One region of the Alkalihalophilus lindianensis genome, then DNA from elsewhere that is predicted to be linked to it. Evidence: riboswitches for the same ligand, from Rfam matches in the RefSeq annotation. Region 1 holds a riboswitch; each other region holds the start of a gene.
What was found. Region 1 has a riboswitch for cobalamin ahead of RYX56_RS03295 (ABC transporter substrate-binding protein). Riboswitches for the same ligand answer to the same signal wherever they lie in the genome.
Positions count from the first base shown of each region.

Region 2: it holds a riboswitch for cobalamin, as region 1 does, so the genes downstream of both, RYX56_RS15125 (ribonucleoside-diphosphate reductase subunit alpha) here and RYX56_RS03295 (ABC transporter substrate-binding protein) in region 1, are expected to answer to the same signal.
Region 3: it holds a riboswitch for cobalamin, as region 1 does, so the genes downstream of both, RYX56_RS12630 ((2Fe-2S) ferredoxin domain-containing protein) here and RYX56_RS03295 (ABC transporter substrate-binding protein) in region 1, are expected to answer to the same signal.
Region 4: it holds a riboswitch for cobalamin, as region 1 does, so the genes downstream of both, metE (5-methyltetrahydropteroyltriglutamate--homocysteine S-methyltransferase) here and RYX56_RS03295 (ABC transporter substrate-binding protein) in region 1, are expected to answer to the same signal.

Region 1 is NZ_JAWJBA010000001.1:588,098-590,299, forward strand. It holds gene RYX56_RS03285 (spore coat protein) at 1-249, opposite strand, end outside; gene RYX56_RS03290 (hypothetical protein) at 264-464, opposite strand; cobalamin riboswitch at 672-854, shown strand; gene RYX56_RS03295 (ABC transporter substrate-binding protein) at 1,050-2,054, shown strand; gene RYX56_RS03300 (FecCD family ABC transporter permease) at 2,017-2,202, shown strand, end outside.
Region 2 is NZ_JAWJBA010000005.1:32,761-34,962, forward strand. It holds gene RYX56_RS15110 (alpha/beta hydrolase family protein) at 1-24, shown strand, start outside; gene RYX56_RS15115 (hypothetical protein) at 29-223, shown strand; gene RYX56_RS15120 (YbjQ family protein) at 204-521, shown strand; cobalamin riboswitch at 653-848, shown strand; gene RYX56_RS15125 (ribonucleoside-diphosphate reductase subunit alpha) at 1,035-2,202, shown strand, end outside.
Region 3 is NZ_JAWJBA010000004.1:13,258-15,459, reverse strand. It holds gene cobJ (precorrin-3B C(17)-methyltransferase) at 1-948, opposite strand, end outside; gene RYX56_RS12630 ((2Fe-2S) ferredoxin domain-containing protein) at 1,068-1,457, opposite strand; cobalamin riboswitch at 1,574-1,757, opposite strand; cobalamin riboswitch at 1,872-2,062, opposite strand.
Region 4 is NZ_JAWJBA010000003.1:214,096-216,297, forward strand. It holds gene metE (5-methyltetrahydropteroyltriglutamate--homocysteine S-methyltransferase) at 1-1,256, opposite strand, end outside; cobalamin riboswitch at 1,413-1,623, opposite strand; gene RYX56_RS11145 (PstS family phosphate ABC transporter substrate-binding protein) at 1,908-2,202, shown strand, end outside.

The DNA of each region.
Region 1 (2,202 bases):
TACTTGCTCCTCAATGTCATAAGCATGATACATTTCATTTTCAATCATGTATGTGGCTACTTGATGATGAAGATCAATAGCTTCATCTAACTGCTTTTTTAAGATTTTATGAACTTTTGGACTAGCTGTCTCAGTAATTGCTACAGCATAACTTCTAACAGCTGCTTTTGAAGTTACTAAGAGGTCTGTAGCAATTACTTCATCGTTTATTAATTCTTTATTATTAATTTTATCTAAAATACTAGCCATAGTTAACGCCTCCCTTATTTTACTTCCTTTAAAATAGTGCTTAATTCTTCGATTGCTTTTTGAGATGTTTTAGCATCCTTATCAAGTAATTCTTTTAACTTGTTATCCGAGGCGAGCCCTTGCATCATAGAAGATTTAGCTGAGCTTGCAGATTTAATGGTGAGGATCTCGTGAACTTCCAAGATCTCATGAGTTGCATAGTTTGTATTTTTCACGGTCAGTACCTCCTGTATTTTTTGAGAATGTATTATATTGAATACCACACTCTAAAAAATTAAAACATGATGATAAAAAACGAGATATAACTGGTATAAAAATAAGTTGTAATAAGGTCTATAAGGTTTTTCAATTCCCTAAAAATTCTCGAAAAATACTGTCGAATAGTATGGATTCATGTATAATAAAGATACTTATTAACAATCTCATATAGCGCACATCTAGGTCACTCAATAATCGGGAGTGATAATAGGGAAGTTGGTGTAATTCCAACACGGTCCCGCCACTGTAAATGCTAGATTGTTTCACTACGCCACTGTCACTTTGATGGGAAGGAGAAACAATTGCAAAGCATGAGTCAGGAGACCTGCCTAGGCGTTTGTTGTGAAACCTTCGAGGAAAAGGGGAAGCGGTCTAACATACTCAGGTAATTATTATATTAGAGTAAGTTTAGTACTACTTTTATTATGTAAGCACTCCTCGTTTTGGAGTGCTTTTTTGTATTGATCGATTCCTGAACTTTTTTGTTCCACACAGTAGCTAAAGAGAAAATAAGTACTATTATATATTTGGGAGAGTGTCGTATGTTTAAGAAGTGGAATGTGTTACTAGCAGCTATGATGATGGCATTAATCATCACAGCATGTGGAGAAAGTGAAAGTACGGAGGAAGTAGAACCAAATATTGAACAGGGTGAAGCAACAACGGAGGAAGAAAATGAAGACAGCGCCGATGGTACAGCAACCGATGATTTTCCACGTACCGTAACCGATGCTTTAGGGGATGAAGTGACAATTGATGAAAAGCCAGAGAGAATGATTTCATTGATTCCAAGCATTACAGAAACTCTTTATTCACTTGATCAAGGTGACAATGTAGTAGGAAGAACAGATTGGGATAACTACCCTGAGGAAGTTCTTGAGGTTGAGAGTGTTGGGGATATGACATTTGATGTAGAACGAGTGTTATCTTTGCAGCCTGACCTTGTTTTATCACATGAGTCAAGTGCCCATAGTTCTGAAGAAGGATTAGAACAAATTCGTTCCGCTGGTATTCCGGTTGTAGTTATTAATGATGCGACTTCCATTGATGCTGTGTACGAGGCAATTACTCTTATCGGAGAAGCATCTGGTGCCGACGAGCAAGCAGAACACACAGTAGAAGAAATGAAGGAACGCTTTGCTGGTGTGGAAGAAAAGGCTTCTGAGATTAATGAAGAAGAAAAAGTCAGCGTATGGGTAGAAGTTTCTGATGAATTGTACACAGCAGGAAGCAATACCTTTATCGATGAAATGCTTTCAATGATCAATGCTAATAACATAGCTAACTCAGAAGAGGGCTGGCCACAATTTACAGAAGAGGAAGTTGTGTCATTAGATCCTGAGGTAATCATCACAACATACGGTTATTATGTCGAAAATGCTGATGAGAAAATTAAGGATCGAGCAGCTTGGCAAGATGTTACAGCAGTAGTAAATGATCGTATTTATGATGTTCAATCAGATGAAGTAACGAGATCTGGCCCACGTCTTGTAAAAGGAGTAGAAGAACTTGCGTCAGTCATTTATCCAGAGGTATTTGGCGAATAATCACGTTATTGCTTATACCTCAGTTATACTTTTTTGTGCATTCGCTTTAATTATAAGTATTGGAAAGGGAAGCGTAGAGCTTCCCTTCTCTACGGTTATTTTAATTGTCTTAACAGAAGGTTTACATATTCCCTTAAGTGTAGAATTA
Region 2 (2,202 bases), on a different contig from region 1:
GATTGGTTAAAGAACTATGTATAGGCGCTTGAAATTCGTTCTTATCAGTCTAGCTGTCCTTTTTCAACTGCTGACCATTCTTTTTGTTTTTATTAATATCACATGGGCTCTACTAGCGGTTGGAGGAAATGTAGCTAGTTTTCTAGCAGTGTTAATCGTTTTTATGCTGGAACGAAAAAAGGAGAAAGAGGAGGAAATTGATTATGAAAATAGTGACTACTGATTCAATTGCGGGATCTGAGATTATCGAAGTGATTGGCTACGTAAAAGGGGGAACGATTCAGACGAAGCATATAGGCCGTGATATTACAGCGGGGCTTAAAGGAATTGTCGGTGGTGAAATTAAAGGGTACAACGAGATGATGGATGAAGCCAGAAAGCTTGCGATCCATCGCATGGTAGAGGAGGCGACGAAAAAAGGAGCAAATGCAATTGTCGGAATGCGTCTCCAATCATCGACGGTTATGGGGTCTGCAGCAGAGATCATTGCTTATGGTACGGCCGTTAAAATTAAGGAATAAGAATGAAAGCCTTGATGCTAATATGCAACAGGGCTTTTAAAAATTTGATTGAAAGAAAAGTCTTGCATCTCAGCTATATTTCCGGTACGATTTCAATATATCGTAGCATTGGAAGTTTTATTCAACTATATATTGTATTACGAAATGTTGGTGCTGCTTAGCAGCTTAATAGGGAATCTGGTGAGAATCCAGAACTGTCCCCGCAACTGTAAGTGTGGATGAAATGAGGCAACCACTGTATAAGAGTGCTTAATAGGTGCTTATACGGGAAGGCTCAAAGTAAGGTGAAGCACAAGTCAGGAGACCTGCCACCATTTCTTAGTCAGCTATCTTCGGGGGATGAGAAGTGAGACGGCAGCGACTAGACAAGCGCTATTTTAAGTGACTGTCTACTGCTCGTTTAGTTTGCAACGACCAACGAAGCCGTTTTACGTCCTATCTCTCAAATTGAGGGGTAGGGCGTTTTTTTATTTGTTATCGAGATGAGGAGTGAGAGAAATGAAAGAATTAAAGATGATGAACAAGCAAGATACACAATTACAGCAACGTTTTCCGAATCTAGTAACAGAGGAGTGGTTAGAGGAAACATCTACATTAACATGGCAGCAACGCGCATTATCAGCATTAAATGAACTCTCCGTTGATCAACCGGATTGGACGTTTGTAGCGTCATTTTGCTATATCAATGATTTGAAAGAGCATATTGCCAAAGGGCGAGGAGAGGAAGTTGATTCTCTTCCATTAAGCTTCCCTGCCTATTTCAAACAGCAAATAGAAAATGGTATCTATGACAAACGTCTGGACTCCTATACTAGTGAGGAACTAAATCTACTAGCTCTTGTGATAGAACCAACTCGTGATGAAAAATTCACATATATTGGGATTAAAACATTAGCCGATCGTTATTTAGCTAAGAACTTTGAAGATCAAATTATCGAATTGCCACAGGAGCGTATGTTGGTCATTGCGATGATGTTGATGGTAGAAGAACCGCAAGATAAGCGGCTTGATTTAGTAAAAGAAGCCTATTGGGCGTTGTCTAACTTATATATGACAGTTGCCACACCGACACTTTGTAATGCTGGTAAAGTAGGTGGTCAGCTCTCGAGTTGTTTTATTGATACAGTCGATGATGACCTTCGCTCTATTTTTGATAGTTGTACAGATGCCGCAACCGTAAGTAAAAATGGTGGTGGACTTGGAATATATCTCGGTAAGATCCGGGCAAAAGGCTCGTCGATTAGAGGATTTAAGAATGTCTCGTCTGGAGTCATTCCTTGGATGAAGCAGCTTAACAATGTTGCGGTGAGTGTCGATCAGTTAGGGCAACGTCAAGGGGCAATTGCTGTGTACTTAGATGTTTGGCACAAGGACATATTTGCTTTTTTAGATGCCAAGTTAAATAACGGTGATGAACGTCAACGAACACATGACTTATTTACAGCTGTTACGATTCCTGATGTATTTATGGAAGCAGTTGAGAAGCGAGAGAATTGGTCTTTGTTTGACCCTCATGAGGTTCGAATTAAGATGGGATATTCTTTGGAAGATTTCTATGATGAAGCAAGAGGCGAAGGGGAGTTTCGACAAAAGTATGCTGAATGCTTAGCGAATTCTGAGCTCTCGCGGATAGAGGTTCCTGCTATAGAGATTATGAAACGTATCATGCTTTCTCAATTAG
Region 3 (2,202 bases), on a different contig from region 1:
CTCAAATACAGAGACAACGGGATGATGAACCGTCGTTGTATGTTGAATTTTATTAGAATCACCTCTTACTTTATTCAAAGCCTCCAAAGCTAACTCTAAAGAAGTCTCTTCAGGTACTAATTCTTCCGTTGTTGCGGAAACTTCTATTTCTCGTTCGCCATCTTTTTTTCCTTGATGGAGTGCCCAAGGTTCATTTTCGTTTCGTAAGCGTTCATGAGGTTTTAAACGTTGTTCTGTTGTATCTAACGTATATTTCCTTTGATATCCTCTAGGAGTAATCATTTTTTCATCATAAAGAAAAGTAGATGAATTCCCTATGACAACTGTTGTAAGCATTCCAATATCATGATCTAACATATTTTCAAGATCTGTGATCACTACATGTTGACGTTCACGAAAAGCACTTTTCACTAGACCGACTGGCGTTTGGGGCGATCGGTATTCGAGGAGGATTCTCTGAGCTTCTTGAATCTGTCTTGTTCTTCGTCCACTTTTAGGATTGTATAAACTAATAACAAAATCTGCTTGTGCTGCCGCATCAATTCTTTTTTCAATGAGTGTCCATGGAGTAAGGTGATCACTTAAACTTATCGTACATGCATCGTGCATAATCGGGGCACCTAATAAAGAGGCACAAGAGTTACTCGCAGAAACTCCTGGTATTACTTCTACACTCACACCAGTTGCTTCTGACCATCCTTTTTCAATTAGCACCTCATAGACGAGTCCAGCCATCCCGTAGACCCCAGCATCTCCACTAGAAATAACCGCTACTGTTTTTCCTTCTTCAGCAAGGCGAACAGCTGCTTGGGCACGACTTACTTCTTCTGACATTCCTGTGCTAATAATCTCTTGATCTGTTAATAACCCTTTAATGAGATCGACATATGTTTTATATCCAATGATGCAGTGACTCTCTTGAATTGCAGTTAGTGCCCTATTTGTCATATGATCAAAACTACCAGGCCCGAATCCAATAACCAGTAATTTACCTAGCACTTTACATCCCTCCTTATATCCAACAAGCTAAACATCCGTATTTAATCATCAAATGTAAGCCGTTTCATCTAACTCTTTGCTCCTTCCAATTCAACTTTAGATATACCCTTAATACATTTATCTGTGTTGATTGCTTTCATTTCATCATTATCAAAGCTGTAAATTAGAGAATCTTTCAAGTTAACTGTTGAATCTTGATGACTCTTTATAAGAGACCTCCCTACTTCACTTGAAGTAACTGAATACCAGTTTCCTTCAGGGTAGACAACAACCACACATGCATCTTTACAACGTCCATTACACCTAGTTCTCGATGTATGAATTTGTTGATCTAGTTCCCTAATTTTAATCTCATCTCGTATCGCTAACGTAATTTCTTCACCTTCTTTTCGCATACAACTTGAGCCATTACAAATCAATACATGCTTTTTTGTACCATTCAAATTCCAAGTAGTCATATCCTCACTCCTAATTTCAAAAAAATAAAAATACACCCCTAGGTAGAGGTGCATTAAACGCCATACTTATAATAAGCAGCATCTATTACACTTCTCTACCTATGACCCGTAGGTATTGAAGAAAAAAAATCAAGGCAGGTTTCCTGACTTGGGTTCATCATTTCATTGTGTCTTCCCGAATTACCAGTGACCTTCATACAATGAAACTTCCCCTTACAGTGGCGGGACCGTGACGGATTTACACCGTGCTTCCCTTTTAAGCATAACGAAAAATTATGCACCTTGTTTTAACTTGTGATAGAAAATAAAAAAACCTTAGCTTCATTTTCGAAGTTAAGGTAGGTAGGCATGTCCAAAGTAGAGTTCTACTTACAAGAACTCTAATATGATCATCCCACATCCTCCCTCCGAAGATTGGATACAATATTAAAAGCAGGTTTCCTGGCTTGTGTCTAAATCTTACTCATGTCCCTTCCTAGAGTAGAATACTCCAGTGGTTTGACATTTTCATCAACACTTACAGTAGCGGGGGCTGCATCAGACTTTAACTGATTTCCCTATTATCCCAAAACAATATCTTGGGCACTTTTAATATACTGTCTATTAAACTATGATTTATTATATATGGCAACCATTATTTTAATTCATCTGTTTTTTTAAAAAGTTAAAAATTTATTATTATTTTTCTTTTTTACTTTGAAACTTGTATATTCTTATACTATATAAAATTTTAAGAGGTGAAGAA
Region 4 (2,202 bases), on a different contig from region 1:
TTTTCTTTTTGAGATCTTTTTCTCTCTTCAAATGGTGTTCTTGATGTAGCAAGAACATCTACATTCGCAAGTTGACGTTGAACTTCCACGTTCATACGATTTGTATTTTTATGAAATTCAATAATTGAATAACTATACTTTTTTAACTCCTCCTGCTTTTCTCGATTTCTAATTACATTTCCTAGTAAGGCTACTTCCTCTAATTTCTCATTAGCAAAGGCCAGAGCATCGACAAACTCCTGGTCAAGGTTTTTTTCACCAGCGGTCGTAACAGGTACATGTAGCAAGGAGCATGAAGGTTGAATGATCAGGTTTTGAGTATGCGAAGAGAGCTCTTTTACATGTTCGTATTTATCTAAGAGGTTACTCTTCCATATAGAACGACCATCAATGACTCCGCAAGCCAAGAATTTATCTTGAGGAAAACCAAACGTCCTCAACTGTTTCAAGTTCTCTCCATTGTCATGAACAAAATCAAGTCCAATTCCTGCAACGGGTAATTGTGTAATTTCTTTATAATGATCAATTGATCCAAAATACGTTTGAAGAAGGAGGTTTAATTCCGGTAACGCATCATTAAAATTAGCATACACTTCTTTAAATAATTCGATCATTTCTTGATTAACATTTTGAGCGAGAATCGGTTCATCAACTTGAATCCATTCTGCTCCAGCTTGCTCAAGTTCTTTGAAAACCTTGATATAAAGGGGGATGAGTTGCGGAATAATCTCCTTGAAGTCCTCGGTTTGATAGCCTTTTGATAATGAGAGAAGGGTGATAGGCCCTACAATAACGGGTTTTCCGACAATATTAAGCTCATATTTTGCTTCATTAAATAATGTAAGTAATCGGTTATGAGTCAAGGTAGGCGTTACCTCTTTTAATTCAGGTACAAGATAGTGATAGTTGGTATTGAACCACTTGGTCATTTCAGAAGCGACATGTTGATCTGTTCCTCTGGCAATGGCGAAATATTGCTCCAGCGAGGCTGCTTCCATTGATTGAAACCGTTTAGGAATAAGACCAAACATAACCGCAGTATCAAGCACATGATCATAATAACTAAAATCACCAATTGGTATCAGCTCAACTCCTAGTGCTTTTTGGGTTTTTAGATACTCGATTCTTAATTTTTTCATCTCTAATTCAAACGTAACTCTTGTTATCTTTTTTGACCAATACTTTTCTAATAGACGCTTCCATTCTCTGTTCTTTCCAATTCGTGGATATCCCACGTTTGACTGTATAATATTCATGTTTAATTCCCTCCGAAGATTAATAGTGTGTATGTACTAAAACGAAAAAAATCTCTTTCCTAAAAGAAAGAGAGATCACATGTACAGGATTAACCCGGATTATCATAAATCAATGGCCAAAACATATCGATCACTCCTCCCTAATAAACGCGTAGGTACTAGTGCGTACAAAAGGCAGGTCTCCTGACTCGAGTTCATTGCTAACTTAATTCCTTCCCGTTCGATATTGTGCTTCATAACAATATTGAATAGTGGTATATCATAAGTAGCTCACTCTTACAGTGGCGCGACCGTGTCGGCTTTTAACCGAACTTCCCTTTTAAGGCTTGGACATTTAATCCAAACCACCTTTTGCATGAACTTATAAAATTTAAAATAGATAAAATACTTAGACTATATCCTAACTCACTTTTTTTTATTAAGCAAGAATTTTGTTGGAGACTATTCTACATAAGTGAAACTATGAATTACTTCACTAAAGAGTTTAATCATGTACCCGTTTACGCTAGAAACTATACCTTTTTAACAGTGGTTTACAAAACCTTTACACAGCAATCATACCTACTTAATATTGCCCATCTATACTAGCAATTGTGAGAGGGAGAACCACTTACGCTACTATTTTTCCTACAGAAAAGGGAGGACAATTCAGTGAAGAAGTTTTTAATGCTCTTAGTAATGGCAGTACTTATGGTAATTGTTGCAGCATGTGGTGGAGGATCTGACGAACCAGCACAAACAGATAACACTGGTTCAGAGGATGCAACAGGAGACAATGCAGCGGAAGCATCAGAGGAACTAGACGGCAGCGTAGTAGTTGATGGGTCAGGTACAGTTTATCCATTAATGTCAGTCGTTGCTGAAGAATACATGATTCGTGAACAACCAAATGTATCAGTTGAAGTAAGTCGTTCTGGTACAAGTGCTGGTTTTGGTAAATTTTTAG